3 regions of the Asanoa sp. WMMD1127 genome follow, and region 2 is predicted to be linked to each of the others. Evidence: riboswitches for the same ligand, from Rfam matches in the RefSeq annotation. Region 2 holds a riboswitch; each other region holds the start of a gene.

Region 1 (5,840 bases), 6.4 Mb from region 2:
TCGCCGACGTGCTGGCCGTCGCCCACCGCCGCGGCGTCGTGCACCGCGACGTCTCCGCCCGCAACGTCATGCTCACCCGGGCCGGCGCCAAGATGATCGACTTCGGCCTGGCCGGCCCCGCCGGCGCCCCCGGGCTGCCGGCCGACGACGTGTTCGGGCTCGGCGTGCTGCTCCACCAGATGCTCACGGGCCAGGCCGCCAATTCGCGCCCGGGCGCCGCGCCGGCGCCGGTGCTGGCCGTGCCGGGCCTGCCGCGGGCCGTCGCCGAGCTGTGCCGGGCCACGATGAGCCGCACTCCGACCGATCGTCCGATCAGCGCGGACGTCGCCATCGGTCTATGGTCGGCGATCATGCCGGCCAGCGCTCCGACCCCGCGTGCCCTACCGGCGCCGGCTCTGCACCGCCTCAACTAGGAGTTCGAGATGGCGAAGAGCGGCACGTTCACCTACTCCTTCGAGGCGCGCTGCGAGCCGGAGGTGGCGGTCGCGCTGCTGTCGGACTTCAGCCGGCACACGGAGCTGCACCCGTTCATCGTCAAGGTCACCGAGCGACCGCCGGTCGACGGCGCGGTGCGCAGCTTCGTCATCAACGACCGCTTCCCGCTGGGCCCGTTCCACTTCACGACGACCTACACGGCGGACGTGCTGGCGATCAACCGTCCCGGCCCGAGCGCCGGCCCGGCGGAGATCATCACCCTGGCCCGCCAGCGCCCCGGCACGACGCTGCGCAACAACACCCGCATCCACCCGATGTCCGGCGGCGGCATCCGCGCCGACGTCACGATCACGCTCACCGCGCCGACACCGCTCTACGCGTACGCCTTCAAGCAGGCCCAGGCGGCCCACCACGCACTGGCCGAGCGCCTCCCGCGGGTGCTGGAGAAGCAGGCCTGACGAACGCATCCGGGGGTACGCCGCGCGGCGTACCCCCGGATGGTTTTCGGGACCTCAGTAGACGCTCAGGTGGACGTGGTTGGTGTGGTCGCTGGACGGGTCTCCGCCCGCCCCGCTGTAGGCCTTCCAGCCGCTGCTCGGCAGCCAGATCTGCCGGTACCAGATCACGTAGAGCACGGCCAACCGGTCCGAGTTGCGGATGAAGTAGTTGGCCAGGTTGGTGCCGTAGGTCTTGTCTCCACCGGTCGCGTCGCCCTCGAAGCCGCCCTTGGCCGCCGCGTAGTCGCACGCCCGGCCCTTGGGATGCTCGCCGGAACCGCCGCTGCGGTAACACGAGACATAACGCGTGAAGCCCGCCGCCTTCGCCTGCTGCAGGGCGTGCAGGTTGCGCGGGGTGATGCAGCCGTTGGCCGGTGTCGGGTCGTTGACGCTGCACGACTCGGTGGGCCAGCTGCCGTCGCTGTTGCGCTTCGCCGGTGTGGCCGTGGCGCCGCCGGAGCCGCCGGTGTTGCTCCCGGAGCCGCCCGACTGCGCCGCCTTCGCCGCGGCCGCCTTCTGCTGGCGGGCGGCCACGTCGAGTGCCCGCTCGGCCTGGTCCTTGCGGGCCTTCATGAGGGCGACCTGGCGCTCCTGCTCGCGTACCTCCGTCTTGATCGCCGCCGTCGCCTCGGCAGCCTTCGCCTTGGTCTGCTCCAGGTTGCTGATCTCACGCTGCTCGTTGGCGGCGACCATGCCGAGCGCGTTGGCCCGTTCCAGGAAGCGGTCGGGGGAGTCCGCGTTGATCAGCGCCGACATCGGGCCGAGCCGGCCGGTGCGGTAGGCCGTGCGGCCGATCTCCGCGACCGCGTCGACGTGCGAGGCCAGGTCCTGCTCGACGGTCCGGAGGGTGGCCTCCTGCTCCTTCTGCTTGGCCTGGGACCGCTTCAACGCCGCCTGCGCGTCGAGGAAGCCCCGGCTGGCCTTGTCGAGCTGGTCCCGCAGCTCGGCGGTGCCGCCCTCGTCGTCGGGGTCGGCGTTGGCCGGCGCCATCGGGCCGACGAGCCCGACGACGAGGCCGAACAGCACGACGGTCGCGACCCGGATCCATCGTCGTCGGAGGTGCGGATGACTGGGGGGATCGATCATCTGGGGGCATGTCCTTCCGTCAGCCGCCGACCGGGTTAGCTGACGGGTTCGGGACGGAAGTTGATCCCTACCGCTGGCGCGGATTCACCCCAGGTGCCTGGTTCCCCGGCTCGCCGTGGCGATTAGGCGACGATCTCCGCAGGCACCGGTGGGGTGCCGGCCAGCGAAGATCGATCTGGAGACTACCGAGGAATGCCTACTCTGCGGGAGCGCCGTTAAAAGCGCATTAGCCGGGCTTGCCCGGATTTATCCGGGCAAATCTCGGCTGAAGGTCACGAAAGTTAAGGCCGATCTAAGCACCCACGGTCACCAACTCGCGGTACGGCAGTCGCCGGTGGCCGCCACCGGCTCCACCTGAAGGGTGGCGTGGTCGATGCCGAAGCCGTCGTGCAGCGCCTCCCGGGCCGCCGCCAGCACCGTGGCCACCTCCGCGTCGCCCTCGATGCCGAGGTGCGCCGAGGCCACGTCCATGCCCGAGGTCAGCGTCCAGACGTGCAGGTCGTGCACGTCGCAGACGCCCGGCACCGCGCCCAGCGAGGTGCGCATGGCCGCGACGTCGAGGTGCTCCGGCGCGGCCTGCACCAGGATCCGCAGCGCCTCGCGACCGAGCTTCCAGGTGCGGGGGAGGATGAACAGGCCGACCGCGACCGCGATCAGCGGGTCGACCAGGAACCAGCCGGTGGCGGCGATGATGCCGGCGCCGACCAGCACGCCGACGGAGCCGACGAGGTCGCCGAGCACCTCCAGATAGGCGCCGCGGACGTTGATGCTCTCGCGTGCGCCCTCGCGCAGCAGCCCGAACGCCACGATGTTGGCCACCAGGCCCAGCCCGGCCACGATCAGCATCGGCGTCGTGTCGACCGCGGGCGCGTCGCCGAACCGGCGCACGGCCTCGACCAGCACGTAGATCGCGACGCCGAACAGCAGCACCGCGTTGGCCAGCGCGGCCAGGACCTCCAGGCGATAGAGGCCGAAGGTCCGCTGCGGGTCGCGGGCGGCCGCCCGCCGGGCCGCGGTGATCGCGGCGAGCGCCATGCCGATGCCGAGCACGTCGGTGAACATGTGGCCGGCGTCGGAGAGCAGGGCCAGGGAGCCGGTGGCGAACGCGGTGACGGCCTCGACCACCATGAAGACGGCGAGCAGCGCGAAGGCGGCCCAGAGGCGCCCCCGGTGCCGCGCGCCGGCGTCGCGCGCGCCGTGGTCGTGTCCTGCTCCCACCGGTCCTCCTGCCTGGCTCGCTCGCTGCTGGCTCCAGTCTTATGCAAACATCGCTATGTATGCAAAGGTGACACCGGTAACCATTCCCATTGTCCGTCGGCCGGTGGTGTCGGGATGTTTACCGCAGGGGTGTGGCGTGACCCCTGTTGCCCTTGGTCAGACTGGGCGTCGTGAAACGGCCTCTCCTTCGCCTCGCCGTCACCGGTTTCCGGGCCCACGCCGTGCGGCTGGTGCTGACCGGTTTCGCGGTGATGGTGGGAGTCGGCTTCCTCGCGGGCACCCTGGTCTACGGCGACACCGCCCGGGCCGCCTTCTACGACGACCTGGCCCGCTCGGCCCGCAACGTCGACGTGGCCGTCGAGCCGGCCGGGCTGCTCGCCGAGCGCGACACGGTGGAGACCATCGCCGCCCTCGACGGGGTCGCGGCCGTGGACGGCCGGATGGCGGCCTGGCTCAGCATGCTGGACCGCGAGGGCAAGATCATGATGGACCACGGCCACGTCGGGTACGGGCTCTCCGTCCCGGACGTGCCGGCCCTGGCCGCGTACGACCTGCTGGCCGGCCGCCTGCCCACCGGCCCGGGTGAGCTGGCGGTCGAGAAGAACACCGTCGCGCGGGCCGGGTTCACGATCGGCGGGCCGGTGACCGTGCTCGACGCCGCCGGGTCGCCCCGCACGCTGACCCTCGTCGGGGTGCTGGACCTCGGCGTCAACCGGCTCTACGGCGGGTCCACCGTCGCCGCCCTCACCGACGACTCCCTGACGGCGCTGACCGGCACGCAGCGGTTCGCCGAGGTCGTGGTCAGCGCCCGCCCGGGCGTGTCCGAGGCGGTGCTGCGCGACCGGGTGGCGGCGGCGCTCGGGCCCGCGTACCCGGTGCTGACCGGTTTCGAACTGCGCGAGCGGCTGGCCGTCGAGGCCGGCAAGTACGTCACCGGCTTCGTCGCCGTGCTGCTCGGCTTCGGCCTGGTCGCGGTGACCGTGTCGGCGTTCGTCATCTACAACACGTTCGCGATCCTGGCCGCGCAGCGCACCCGCGAGCTGGCCCTGCTGCGCGCCGTGGGCGCCTCCCGCCGCCAGGTCACCGGCACCGTGCTGCTGGAAGCGCTGCTGCTGGGCATCGTCGCCTCGGTCGGCGGCCTGGTGATGAGCGTGGTCATCGGGTACGGCCTGATCTGGGGCCGCGAGCTCGTCGCCACCGACATCCCGCTGCACACGCCGGTGGTGCGCTGGCCGACGTTCCTGGTCGCGGTCGGCTTCGGCACGTTCGTGGCGGTGGTCTCCGCGCTGGTGCCCGCGATCGGGGCCGGCCGGGTCGCGCCGCTGGCCGCGCTGCGCGCCGCGGCCCTGGCGGAGCCGCGGGCGGTCGCCGGCGGCCGGCGCACCGCCCGGGTGATCGGCGCCGGGGTGCTGGCCGTGGCCGGCCTGCTGGCCGTCGTCGGCGGCGTGCCGCTCGGCTTCCCCGGCCTCCCGCTCGTGCTGGGCGGCGGCATGCTGCTGTTCGTCGCCGCCGTGGTCGCCGGCCCGCTGCTGGTGCCGCGGGCGGTCGCGCTGGTCGGCTGGCTACCAGCCCGGCTGTTCGGCACGGTGCCGGCGCTGGCCGTGGCCAACGCCCGCCGCAACCCGCGCCGGGCCGCCGCCACCACGCTCGCGCTGGTCATCGGGGTGGCGCTGATGTCGCTGTTCGCGGTGCTGCTGGCCACCGCCCGCGACCAGAGCGGCCGGGAGCTGACCGAGAACTTCCCGGTCGAGTTCACGCTGACCCGGGCCCGCACCGACGGCACGTTCGAGTCGATGCGCGCCGGGATGCCGGCCGGCCTGGCGTCGGCCCTCCGCCGGCACGCGGCCTTCGCGACGGTGGCCGAGGTGCGCTCCGAGCAGCCGGTGGCGGGGGAGCGCACCCGGGTCGCGGCGGTGCCGCCCGAGCAGCTGCGGGGAGCGATCCGCCCGGAGGTGACGGCGGGCGCGCTCGACCTCGACGGTCCCGGCACGGTCGCGCTGAGCCGCGCCTACGCGACCGACCACGGCCTGACCGTCGGCTCGACGGCGCCGCTCGGCGCGCTGGGCTCGCCACGGGTGGTGGCGCTGTTCGACGACTCACCGCTGGACGGCTCGGCCCTGGTCTCCTACGCGGCGTTCACGGCGGCGTTCGGCGACCGACCGGCGGTGGAGATCCTGGTCGACCTGGCGCCCGGAGTGTCCACAACGGACGGCCAGCGGCTGCTCGACGCGGAGCTGCGCGCGTACCCGGTGGTCCAGGTGACCAGCCGCGCCGCCGAGGCCGACGAGCTCGGCGCGTCGCTGGACGAGCTGCTCGGCATCTTCGCGGCCCTGCTCGGCATGTCGGTGCTGATCTCCCTGTTCGGCATCGGCAACACGCTGGCGCTGTCGGTCGTCGAACGCCGCCGCGAGTCGGCCACCATGCGCGCCCTGGGCCTGTCCCGCCGCCAGCTCCGCGGCATGCTCCTGCTGGAGTCGGGCCTGATCGCGGTGGTCGGCGCCGTGGGCGGCGTCGCCCTCGGCGGTGGCGTGGGGTGGGTGGCGGCGGCCGCGCTGATCGACACCTACGGCCACGGCGTGCCGGTGGTCCCGGTCGGGCAGCTCG
Region 2 (5,840 bases):
GGGCCTGCGCGGCGCCGCGTTCCCGTGGCGGACGATCCGCGGCCAGGAGTGTTCGGGCTACTGGCCGGCGGGCACGGCCGGTTTCCACGTCAACGCCGGTATCGCCGACGCGGTGCGCCGCTACGTGCAGGCCACCGGCGACGCCGACTTCGAGCGCGAGATCGGCCTGGAGCTGCTGGTCGAGACCGCCCGGCTGTGGCACTCGCTCGGCCACCACGACCGGCACGGCAAGTTCCACATCGACGGCGTGACCGGTCCCGACGAATACACCGCGGTCAAGAACGACAACATCTACACCAACCTGATGGCGCGGCGGAACATGATCGAGGCCGCCGAGTGCGTCAACCGGCACAGCGAGCGGGCGTGGCGGCTGGGCGTCGACGACGAGGAGACCGCCGCCTGGCGGGACGCGGCCGCCAACATGCACATCCCGTACGACGAAGAGCTCGGTGTGCACCCGCAGGTCGAGGGCTTCACCCGCTACCAGGAGTGGGACTTCGACAACACGCCGCCGGAGAACTACCCGCTGCTGCTCAACTACCCGTACTTCGACCTCTACCGGCGCCAGGTGGTCAAGCAGTCCGACCTCGTGCTGGCGATGCACTGGTGCGGCGACGCGTTCTCCGACGAGCAGAAACTGCGCAACTTCGACTACTACGAGCGGCGTACGGTCCGCGACTCGTCGTTGTCGGCGTGCACGCAGGCCGTGGTCGCGGCCGAGGTGGGCTACCTCGAGCTGGCCCACGACTACCTCGGCGAGGCCGCGCTGATGGACCTGCACGACATCCACAACAACACCCGGGAGGGGCTGCACATCGCCGCCCTCGCCGGCGCCTGGCTCGGCCTGGTCGCCGGGTTCGGCGGCATGCGCGACCACGAGGAGCAGCTCACGTTCATGCCGCGCCTGCCGGCCCGGATCAGCCGGTTGGAGTTCGCTCTCATGTGGAAGGGCAAGCGGCTGCGGGTCGACGTGCGGCAGCACGAGGCGATCTATTCGCTGCGGGACGGCGAGCCCGACGATGCCAGCATCGACCTCAGCCACCATGGCGAGCCGATCACGGTGACCTGCGAGAAGGAGGTGCGGGTCAAGATCCCGCAGCTCGATCCGCACCGCCGGCAGCCGCGCCAGCCCGCGGGTCGGGCCCCGGCCCGCAGGCCGGTGCCCGACACCAGGCGGCGCTAGAGAAGCGACAAGTGGACGTGGTTGGTGTGGTCGCTGGACGGGTCGCCATGGGCGCCGCTGTAGGACTTCCAGGTGCCCGTCGACGGTAGCCACACCTGCCGGTACCAGATGACGTAGAGGATCCCCAGCTTGTCGGCGTTCTTCACCAGGAACGCCGCCAGGTTGTTGCCGTAGAACCGGGCGTCGCCCTGGGCGTCCCCGCTGCCGAAGTCGTTGGTCTTGAACACCGAGAAGTCGCAGGCGCGCCCCTTCGGATGCTCGAAGGGGCCGCCGTCCCGGTGACACGAGACGAACCGCTTGAAGCCCAGCCGCTGGGTCTCCTTGAGCGCGAACAGCGTGCGCGGCGTGATGCACCCGTTGGTCGTCGGGTCGTCCACACTGCACGACTGCGCCGGGAACGAGCCGTCCGAGGCACGCGGCGACTGCCGGGCGACGGGCTGGTTCACGTACGCGTTGCCGTTCACCGTCCGACCGCCGGCGAGCTTGAACGCCTTCTCCACATCGGACTTCTGCTTGGCCATCACGGCCAGCTGGGCCGACTCGCGCTTGGTCTCCAGGTCGAGCTGGGCCTTGGCCGCCGCGGCCTGGCGCTGGTTGTCGGCGAGCTCGGCCAACCGCTCGTTGTCGTACGCCGACAGCATCTCGAGGGTCTCGGCCTTGTCCAGGAACTCGTTCTCGTCCCGGCTGTTGAGCAACATGAGCGCCGGACCGATCCGGCCGTTCATGTAGTTGTGCCGGGCGATCTCGGCGGCCTGCGGCGCCAGCGCGGCCCGGCGCACTTCGAGCCGGGCCATCTCCTTGTTGAGCGCGTCCTGCTTCTTGCGGGAGTCGGTGACCGCGTTCTTCGCCTCGACAAAGGCGCGACTGGTGCGCTCGATGGCCTCGTCGATCAGTTCGTTCTTTCCGCCTTCGCGGGGCGGTGAGGGGGTGGGGTTGGGTGCGGCGACCGCTGCCGGGGCGAGGCCGATGCCCACCAGCAGCGTTACGGTGCCGACCAGGGCGGCGCGCCGGGCGAGAGCGCGCGTGCGTCCTTTGCGCGTCATTCACGTTCCTTCGGTAGGGCCGCCTACCGGGTTAGCTGACGGGTTCGGGGCGGAACAACCCCTACCGCTGTCGCGGACTCACCCCAGGAACACGGGTCCCCGGCTCGCCTCTCGGCGATTAGGCGGCAACTGCGCCGGGGTCACCGGGGGGATGATCCGGCGGAAGCCGGAGCCAGCTTAACCGATCCCGACCTATTCTTCGCAAGGATCGGATGCCTCTTCCTTTGCCCTGGAATGCGTTACGTACCAACGACTTTCGGTGACGTAAGGAGCGCTTAAGAAAGGGCACGGGAAAACGTGAAAGAAGGCGTACGCAACCGCCGGTGTCAGCCGAACGTGTGGTCAATCGGGTGTTCATTTCGAGTTGGCCGGTTCCGCTGGACAAGGAGGCTCGCGGGGCCGCTAATGGAGTCACCCCGACCGGGTTACCGGCCGGCACACCACCCCACCCCAACGGCGCCGCCGGCGACTCCTGCCGACGGCGGCAGATAACCGCACTCATCGGAGGCGCCGTGGACGACATCGCCGTCCTCACGGAGCAAGCGGCGGAGACCTATGTCGCCGCCGCGGGATTTCGGGTCGGCCCGATCGGCCGGGTCGGCGTCGAGCTGGAATATCCCGTGCGCGACCCGCGCGCGCCGCTGGCGCGCCCGTCGATCGCCCGGTTGACCGCGGCCACCGCCGGCCTGGGCTCCTTGCCCGGCGGCGGCCAGATCACCATCGAGCCAGGCGGCCAGCTGGAGATCTCGTCAGCGGTCGGCGCGTCCCTGTCCGACTGCGTGTCGGCCGCCCGCACCGACCTCGCCATCGTGCGGTCGGCGCTGTCCGCCGAGGGCCTGGTGCTGGACGGCACCGGTCTCGACGCGCACCGCCGGCCCGAGCTGGTCACGACGCACCCGCGCTACGTCGCGCTCGCCGAATACCACGCCCGGTCGGGCGGCAAAGGGCTGGCGGTCATGTGCAACTCCGCCAGCGTGCAGGTCTGCCTGGACGCCGGCGACGACTCCGACGGCTGGGCCGGCTACCGGATGCGCTGGTGGCTGGCCGACGCGATCGGCCCGGTCCTGCTGGCGGCGTTCGCCAACTCGCCCCACGCCGTACGCGGCACCCGCTGGGTCTCCTACCGCCAGGCGCTGCGCTTCGGCACGGACGCGAGCCGCACCCGCGCGCCGCGAGCGGGCGGCGAGCCCCGGTCCGACTGGGCCCGCTACGCGCTGCGCGCCAACGTCGCCATGGTCGCGGGGCCGGAACCCTGGCTGGTGCCGACCGGCCTGACGATGCGGTCCTGGCTGCGGGGGCATGGTCCGCGCCCCGCCACCCTGGAGGATCTGGAGCGCCACCTGGGCACCCTTGTGCCACCGGTACGCCCGCGCGGCTACCTCGAGTTCCGCATGATCGACCAGCAGCCCGGCGACGGCTGGGTGGTGCCGCTGGCGGTGGTGACGGCGTTGCTCGACGACCCGCTCGCCGCCGACGCGGCGGCCGCGGCCACCGAGCACCTGCGCTCACCGCTGCGCCGGCACCGCGACTGGGTGGCCGCGGCCCGCACGGGCCTGCGCGACCCCGCCCTGGCGTCGGCCGCGCTGAGCTGCTTCACGGCGGCGGCCGCCGCCCTGGACCGCCGCGGCGCGGGCCCGCGCATCCAGCAGGCGGTGGAGACGTTCATCGAACGCTACGTGGCGCGCGGCGCCTGCCCCGCCGACGACCCGGTCCCGCCGGCCACCTTCACGGAGCCCGCCCTCGGCTGACAACCCACCCTGCGCCAGCCCAGCCCTCGCTGGACCGTCGCGCCCCGCCCCACCCCGGGCTGCCGGCGTTAGCAACGGGCCGTTCCTATGCGGAAAGCGTTAGCAACGGGCCGTTCCTTCGCGTGAGGCGTCAGGGGCGGTCCTCGGGGAGGCAGAGGGTGACGGCGGCCGGGACCGCGCGGGCCTTCAGCTTCTTGGCCGCGCTGCGGGCGCCGCCGTCGATCTCGTAGGTCAGCGGCTCCGCCAGCTTCACCCGAATCTTCTGGCCCGCCGTGATCTTGATGAAGGGCGATCCTTCGGAGCGTCCCGTGGCCATCCGGCCGAGGGTGCGGGCCCATTCCAGGGCGCCCTCGGCCGTGGCGACGCCGACCTCCAGCAGGCCGTCGTGCGGGCTGGCGTCGTCGAACGCGCGGATGCCGCCGGTGATCGTGCCGACGTTGCCGAAGAGGACGCAGCTGGCCTCGCCGCTGTACCACTCGTTGCCGTCGACCGTCACGGTCATCGGGACGGCGCCGTCGCGGACGTGGCGTACGCCGGTCCAGGCGTAGGCCACCCGGCCCAGCCGGTCCTTCAGGCCACGGTCGGCGTCGCGGATCAGCTCCCCGTCGAACCCCGCGCCGGCCATCACCGCGAAGTGCTCACCATTGATCTTGCCCAGGTCGAGCGACCGCCGCCGGCCGTGCAGGCCGATCTCGAGCGCGGCCGCCAGGTCCTCCGGGATGCCCAGATTGCCGGCCAGCAGGTTGGCGGTGCCGGCCGGCAGGATGGCCAGCGGCACGTCGGCCGCGCCCGCCTGGGCCAGCGCGTCGACCGTGCGCTGCACCATGCCGTCGCCGCCCCACACGAAGATCAGTTCGGCGCCGTCCTTGAGCGCGGCCCGCACCCGCTTGGGCGCCTTGCGGCTCTTGGGCACCTCGTGCCAGATCGGGTCGGCGATGCCCGCGTCCGCCAGCCGGTGGCGCAGCTCCGGCAGCCCGCCACCGAAACTCTTCTTGCGGTGCGCGACCACCGCGACCTTGCCTGCCATGGCCGGTTCATTTACCCAAGCGACGCTACGCCCACACGATCGGTGCCGAACTCCTCGTGCCGCGGCACCCCGGGCCATTGCGCGCCGGTGTTGCGCAGGAAGTACTCGAGCCCGGGCTCCCAGGTGTGCCCGCTCGAATGACGGTGATAGATGTAGCCGAGCGGATGCGTGCGATAGATCAGCCCGCCCGATCGCCCCACGCGCTCGATCAGTCCACGGTCGATCGACCGCGGCACCGGCCGCCAGCCACCGATCTCCTCAAGGTCGCCCCGGCTGATCAGCATCGTGCCGCCGGCCACCACGCGCGCATAGTGCTCGGCCTGCCCGTTGGCCCGGCGCACCGTGGTGTCCAGCGCGTGCAGGTGCACGAACTCGGCCGCCTTGCCGACCAGCGTCGCCCCCGAGACCAGCCGCGCCAGGACCAGATCCCAGACATGTTCCGGCCCGTACGTGTCGTCGTCGTCGAACTTGGTGATCAGGCTGCCCCGGGCCCGCGCGGTGGCCCGCCCGATCGCCTCGCCGAACCCGTACCCCTGCTCCGGGCCGATGCTGACCAGCTCCACCGGCCGGCTGCAGCGCGCCACCTGCCCGAGCAGCTCCGCCGTCGGACGCGCGCCGTGCAGGCACAGCACGATCTCGAGGTCCGGATAGGTCTGCCGCTCGATCGCCGCGAGCGCCGGCGTCACGTGGTCCAGCCGCCGGGTGACCAGCAGCACGCTCACCGGCGGCGGGCTGACCAGGGCGGGAAACGTGTCACCGGCCAGCCGGGGCAGCGCGAATGCGGTGGCGTGCTGGCGCAGGGCGGCCCGGCGCTGGCGTACGGCCCGCACCTCCCACTC
Region 3 (5,840 bases), 1.2 Mb from region 2:
AGAATGTCTTCGCTCATGACAACCACCGCTTGCGCCGCTTGTAGTGCTTGACCTCGCGGAACGAGCGGCGCGCCGTGCCGGTGTCGGCGGCGCCGAGGCCGAGGTAGAACTCGCGCACGTCGTCGTCGGCCAGCAGCCGGTCGGCGGGCTTGTCGAGGACGACCTTGCCGGTCTCCAGCACGTAGCCGTGGCTCGCGATCGACAGCGCCATCGCCGCGTTCTGCTCGACGAGCAGCACCGCCGTGCCCGACTTGTTGATCTCGACGATGATCTCGCGGACCTGGTCGACCAGGCGCGGCGCGAGACCGAGGCTCGGCTCGTCGAGCAACAGGTAGCGAGGTTTCGCCATCAGCGCCCGCCCCATCGCGAGCATCTGCTGTTCACCTCCGGACAGGTAGCCGGCCACCTTGCGGCGACGCTCCTTGAGCACGGGGAACAGGCCGTAGACGTGGTCGAGCCGCGCACCCACCGCGCCCGGGTTGGTGTGGCCGCCGACCCGGAGGTTGTCCTCCACGCTCAGCTCGCCGAAGATCCGGCGGGCCTCCATCACCTGGCTGATGCCGCGCCGCACGATCGCGGCGGGGCGCAGGCCGTGGATGGGTTGGCCGTCGAGGGTCACCGAGCCTTTGGTCACCGCGCCGTCGTGGACGTCGAGCAGTCCGGTCAGGGCGCGCAGCAGTGTCGTCTTGCCCGCTCCGTTGGCGCCGAGCAGGGCGACGACGGCGCCGCTCGGGACGTCGAGCGAGACACCGCGTAACACAAGCATCACGTCGTCGTAGACGACCTCGAGATTTCGGACTTGCAGCACCGGGGGCGCCCCACTTATGCGGTCAGGCTGGCATGCGGAGATGGTCAGGTGTGGCCTGGGTCACAAGGTGAAACACATTTAACTACGTGGTAACCCGGCGTCGCTAGAGCTGCGACCAAGATTTTTGCACTGCCAATGAAATTTCTTTTGCCCACGGCGTGAGGTGTCCCGCTTTCGGCGCGGATCATTGCCTCGAAAGCCGCAGTTCGCCCCCGCTCGGCTTTGTGCTGGTGGGGCGCGGGGTTACGGTGAGGCGCCGGTGTGGTCCTCAGCCATCCCCCCGGGTGGCTCCGCGCCGGTGCCGCCGAATCGCCGGCCCGTGCCGCGCCCGTCCCCCGGGCGCCCAGACGACCCGGGCCCACGCTGGCGAATCGGGGACCCGACGGAGCACTGGGGTGAATCCGCACCGCGGTAGGGCGTCCTTCTCGTCCGAACCCGACAGCTAACCCGGTAGGCGGCTGCGGAAGAAGGGTCTGCCCTTTGTCGTCAGCACGGATGTCGCTGCGTGCGCTCGTGCTGGTCGCCATGGCGGTAGTCGTCGCGGTGCCCGCGGGCGCCGCGTCGGCCGAACCGTCGGCCAGCGAGCTCACCGCGAAGATCAACAAGTCCTCCGCCGAGCTGGAGAAGGTCGTCGAGGCCTACAACAAGCTCAACGAGGAGACGAAGGCAACCAAGAAGCAGGCGGGCCAGGTGGCCGACCGGCTGGGCCCGCTGCAGCAGCAGCTCGACGCGGCCCAGGCGGACGTCGGTGACATCGCCGTCGCGGCCTACCAGACCGGCCGGCTCGGCCCGGCCAGCGCTCTGCTGGCGGGTGGCGACGACATGCTGGACCGGATGGCGGCGCTGGACTCGCTGGCGCGGGAGCGCCAGACCCAGATCGACGCGTTCCGGAGCACCCGCGAGCAGCTCACGAGCGACCAGCAACGGCTGGCCACGGCCCGGGCGCAGCAGGACGCGCAGGCCAAGGAGCTGCAGGCCCGCAAGAAGAAGATCGAGAACGACCTCGACAAGTTGTACGACCTGCGCAGGCAGGCCTACGGCTCCTCGACGTCGAGCGGCTCATCCTATTCGGGGAAGATCCCGTCGGTCTCCGGCAAGGCGGGTGTCGCGGTCCGGTACGCGTACAACGCGATCGGGACGCCCTATGTCTGGGCCGCCGAAGGACCCAACGGTTACGACTGTTCGGGCCTGACGCTGGCCGCCTGGCGCGCGGCGGGCAAGACGCTGCCGCACAACGCCGCGATGCAATGGGACAAGGTCGCCCACATCTCGCGGAGCCAGCTGGCCGCCGGTGACCTGGTCTTCTATTCGGGGCTGGGGCACGTCGCCCTGTATGTCGGCGGCGGCCAGGTGATCCACGCGCCCACGTTCGGCGAGTCGGTGAAGCTGGCCTCAGTGGACATGATGTCGCCCTACGGCTACGGCCGCGTGCGCTGATCGACCACCCGCATGGGGAGGACCGGTTCGGTCCTCCCCATGCGTCGGTCACCGCGTCAAACGGTCAGGCCCGGACCGGGGTCGGGGTCTCGCACCACGGCAGGGCCGTGCGGGTGACGTAGGCCCACCAGCCGATGTGGCGGCCGTAGCGGGCGCGTAGCTCGTCGGGTGTCGGCGGTGGCGCGCCGTAGACCTGCTCGGCGGCCAGCCGGAACGGGCGCATCTCGAGCGGAACCTCGTCGGGCCGGCCCAGGCCGCGCAGCAGCAGCGCGTCGGCGGTGAACGGGCCCACGCCCGGCAGGGCCAGCAGCGCCGCGCGGGCGTTGGCGTGGGGCGCCGCGCGCAGCCACGTCTCCCCCAGCCCCGCCACGCCGGCGGCCACCTCGCGGACGCGGGCCGCGCGTTGGGCGTTGCCCGTGTAGGCCAGCAATCGGTCGTCGCTCAGGCCGGCCACCACGTCGAGGGCGGGGAACGCGCGGTAGACCACGTCGTCGACCACCATGGACGGGCCGAGGTCGGCCGCCATGCGTCGGCGGCGGGCGCCGGCGAACCACTCGGTGCTGCGGTGGGTGAGCGTGAAGTAGACCGTCGCCTCGGCCAGGGACGGGAAGCGCACCTGGTGGAGGCCCCGGGCGACGCGGAGCAGCGGCGCCATCGCCGGGTCGGCCTCGGCGACCGCGTGGAAACCGGTCAGGTCGTCACGCAGGCCGAGCCAGTCGGCGACGGCCCGCTCGACCGCGGTGGCCTCGTCGGGCGTCAGCGCCGAGGCGGCGTGCACCGCCAGCCGCACGCCGCCGGAGGCGTCGGCCCCGACCTCGGCCACCACGGCCGCCCCCGCGGCGGCCCTGGCGGCGTCGGGATGGGCGAACGCCCGCCGCACCCAGCCGTCGGCGATGCGGTGGTCGCCCGCCATGGGCGTGAAGCCCTCGAGCGCGCGGACGCTGAGGGCGAACTCGTAGACCGGAGCGGCCGGCAGGACCGCCCGATGAACCACGGAAGGTGTCATGGGTGAAGGCTCCCGCGGGGGTACGACAAGAACGGCTGGCGTCCCCCTATCGGACGCCAGCCGTTCGTCGCACTTGTATACCCGCCGTTACGCGGCCTGCAGACCCTCCGCACGGGCCAACTCGCGCAGCCGGCCGAGCGCCTGGATCTCGAGCTGGCGGATCCGCTCCCGGGAGAGCGAGAACCGCGACGCCACCTCGGTCAGCGAGTGCTCGCGACCGTCCTCGAGGCCGTAGCGCGCCCGCATGATGCCGGCCGACCGGTCGTCGAGGTGGTTGAGCAGGCTCTCGATGCGCTGCCGCTCGAGCGTCGACAGGACCACGTCCTCCGGCGACGGCGCGTCGTTGTCGGCGACCAGGTCGCCGAGGTTGGTGTCGCCGTCGTCGCCGACCGGGGTGTCCAGCGACACCGTGTCCTGCGACCAGCGGACCAGCTCGTGGACCCGCTCGACCGGCACGCCGAGCGCCGCCGCGATCTGCTCGGGCTCCGGGTCGGAACCGAGCTCGCGGGTGAGCTGGCGGGCGACGTTGCGCATCCGGTTGACGTCTTCCACGAGGTGCACCGGCAGTCGCACGGTGCGCTCCTGCTGCGCGATGGCCCGGCTGATCGCCTGCCGGATCCACCACGTCGCGTACGTGGAGAACTTGAAGCCGCGCTCGTAGTCGAACTTCTCGACGGCGCGGACCAGGCCCGTGTTGCCCTCCTGGATCAGGTCGAGCATCGGCATGCCGGACCGCACGTAGCGCCGTGCGATCGACACCACGAGCCGCAGGTTGGCGCGGATGAACAGGTCCTTGGCCCGGTCACCCTCGACGACCAGCTGCTTGAGCTCCTCGCGCTCCACTCCGGACGGGATCTTGTCCTCGTCGAGAAGGTATTCCGCGTAGAGGCCGGCCTCGATCGACTTGGAGAGCTCCACCTCCCGGGCCGCGTCGAGCAACGGCGTGCGGGAGATCTCGTGCAGGTAGACGCCGACCAGGTCGCGCTCTTCGGCGACCTCGTCCGTGCGCATCACGATGTTGTTCTCCACGTTGCCCACTGTCCCCTCGGTTACCCCAACGTTCTCGTGCTTCACACCGACCTGCCCCTCCCCGGTAACTCGCGAGGTGCCTCATCGGTGCTGACACCTACACAACAGTTGAGACGCTCCAGGGATTCCGTCTTGCGAGTCGAAACTGTCACGAATGCCTGAGTGGTTCCTGAGAGTGAGTGTCATATTCACTCTGCCAACTCTCAGGGATCTGAAGATCGGGTCGCGGGCCTGCCGCCGTTGGCCATCCGCGCGCCCTATTTATCACACCATTTCCCGCATTGCCGCCGCAGCGACGCAGGCCACTGAGCGCATGGGATTCGCGTCACTGCGTAGTGATACGCACCACAGAGCGCCCTGGTTCACGCCCGAAACAGCTCAGCCGAGCAGTGCGAGCGCTTCCCTGACCCGCTCGTTGGAACGCGCGAGGGCCGCCCGGGCTTCCGGAACGGCGGCGCCTGAGACCAGAGACACCAGTGCGGTCTTGAGATCGCCGGCCGCCGCGGTCAGCGCCCGCGTGCAGTCGGGTTCCGGACAGCCGGTCGCCTCCATCAGGATGGAGATCATCCGGCCGCGCAGCTTCGCGTTGGTGGCGGACAGGTCGATCATCAGGTTCGAGTAGACCCGGCCGAGGCGCACCATCACGGTCGTCGAGAACGCGTGCAACACCAGTTTCTGCGCGCTGGCGGCCTTCATCCGGGTCGAGCCGGTGACCACCTCGGGCCCGGTGTCGAGGCCGATGAACAGGTCGACCTCGGCGGCCGCGGCGGCGTGCGGGTCGGCCGCCACGAGCGCGGTCCGCGCCCCGAGTGACCGGGCCTCCCGCAGGGCGCCCAACACATAGGGCGTGCGCCCGGAGGCCGCGAGGCCCATCACCAGGTCGCCGGGGCGCACGCAGTCGCGCGCCTCCGCGGCGCCACCGAGGACGTCGTCCTCGGCGTCCTCGATCGCGCCCCACATGGCGTCGCGCCCGCCGGCCAGGTGCGGGCAGAACCAGTCGACCGGCGACCCGAACGTCGGTGGCAGCTCGGCCGCGTCGACCACGCCGACCCGACCCGACGTGCCGGCGCCGAAGTAGTGCACACGGCCGCCGGCGCCCAGCGCCTCGACCGCGAAGTCCACCGCGGCCACGACGGGGTCGAGCACGTCGGCCACCGCGCCCGGCACGGCCTGGTCGGCCTCGTTGATCAGCTTCAGCACGTCCCGGGTCGGCAGCAGATCGAGGTCGTACGAGGCCGGGTTGCGGCGTTCGGTCGGGGCCGCGACGCGGACCACCTCGGGTCCGCTCACCCGCGCCGCCGCGCGACCCGGCGGGACCGCACCGCCTCCGCGGTGACCTCCAGTGCCTTTCTGGCCTTGACTCTGTTGCGGGCGGCGACGCCGACGAAGAGACAGTCGACGACGGTGAGCTGGGCCAGCCGGCTGGCGGTGGCGCCGGCGCGGTAGGTCGTCTCCCGGGCGGCCGTGGTCAGCACGTGGTCGGCGACGTCGGCGATCGGCGACCGCGGGAAGTTGGTCAGCGCGACCGTCGTGGCGCCCCGGGAACGGGCCTCCTCCAGC

The links. Region 2 has a riboswitch for cyclic di-AMP ahead of O7635_RS06420 (hypothetical protein). Riboswitches for the same ligand answer to the same signal wherever they lie in the genome.
Region 1: linked by a shared signal. The riboswitch ahead of O7635_RS36555 (hypothetical protein) and the one ahead of O7635_RS06420 (hypothetical protein) in region 2 are both predicted to bind cyclic di-AMP.
Region 3: linked by a shared signal. The riboswitch ahead of O7635_RS00770 (C40 family peptidase) and the one ahead of O7635_RS06420 (hypothetical protein) in region 2 are both predicted to bind cyclic di-AMP.

What each region holds. Positions count from the first base shown of each region.
Region 1 is NZ_JARUBP010000001.1:7,651,583-7,657,422, reverse strand. Features, by position in the region: gene O7635_RS36565 (serine/threonine-protein kinase) at 1-413, shown strand, start outside; gene O7635_RS36560 (SRPBCC family protein) at 423-893, shown strand; gene O7635_RS36555 (hypothetical protein) at 948-2,018, opposite strand; cyclic di-AMP (ydaO/yuaA leader) riboswitch at 2,027-2,157, opposite strand; gene O7635_RS36550 (cation diffusion facilitator family transporter) at 2,325-3,236, opposite strand; gene O7635_RS36545 (ABC transporter permease) at 3,407-5,840, shown strand, end outside.
Region 2 is NZ_JARUBP010000001.1:1,298,357-1,304,196, forward strand. Features, by position in the region: gene O7635_RS06415 (glycoside hydrolase family 65 protein) at 1-1,183, shown strand, start outside; gene O7635_RS06420 (hypothetical protein) at 1,180-2,226, opposite strand; cyclic di-AMP (ydaO/yuaA leader) riboswitch at 2,229-2,361, opposite strand; gene O7635_RS06425 (glutamate-cysteine ligase family protein) at 2,739-3,974, shown strand; gene O7635_RS06430 (diacylglycerol kinase family protein) at 4,105-5,001, opposite strand; gene O7635_RS06435 (glycosyltransferase) at 5,013-5,840, opposite strand, start outside.
Region 3 is NZ_JARUBP010000001.1:134,999-140,838, forward strand. Features, by position in the region: gene O7635_RS00760 (ABC transporter ATP-binding protein) at 1-17, opposite strand, end outside; gene O7635_RS00765 (ABC transporter ATP-binding protein) at 14-766, opposite strand; cyclic di-AMP (ydaO/yuaA leader) riboswitch at 1,154-1,280, shown strand; gene O7635_RS00770 (C40 family peptidase) at 1,289-2,245, shown strand; gene O7635_RS00775 (hypothetical protein) at 2,310-3,251, opposite strand; gene O7635_RS00780 (sigma-70 family RNA polymerase sigma factor) at 3,339-4,289, opposite strand; gene O7635_RS00785 (N-acetylmuramic acid 6-phosphate etherase) at 4,659-5,570, opposite strand; gene O7635_RS00790 (MurR/RpiR family transcriptional regulator) at 5,567-5,840, opposite strand, start outside.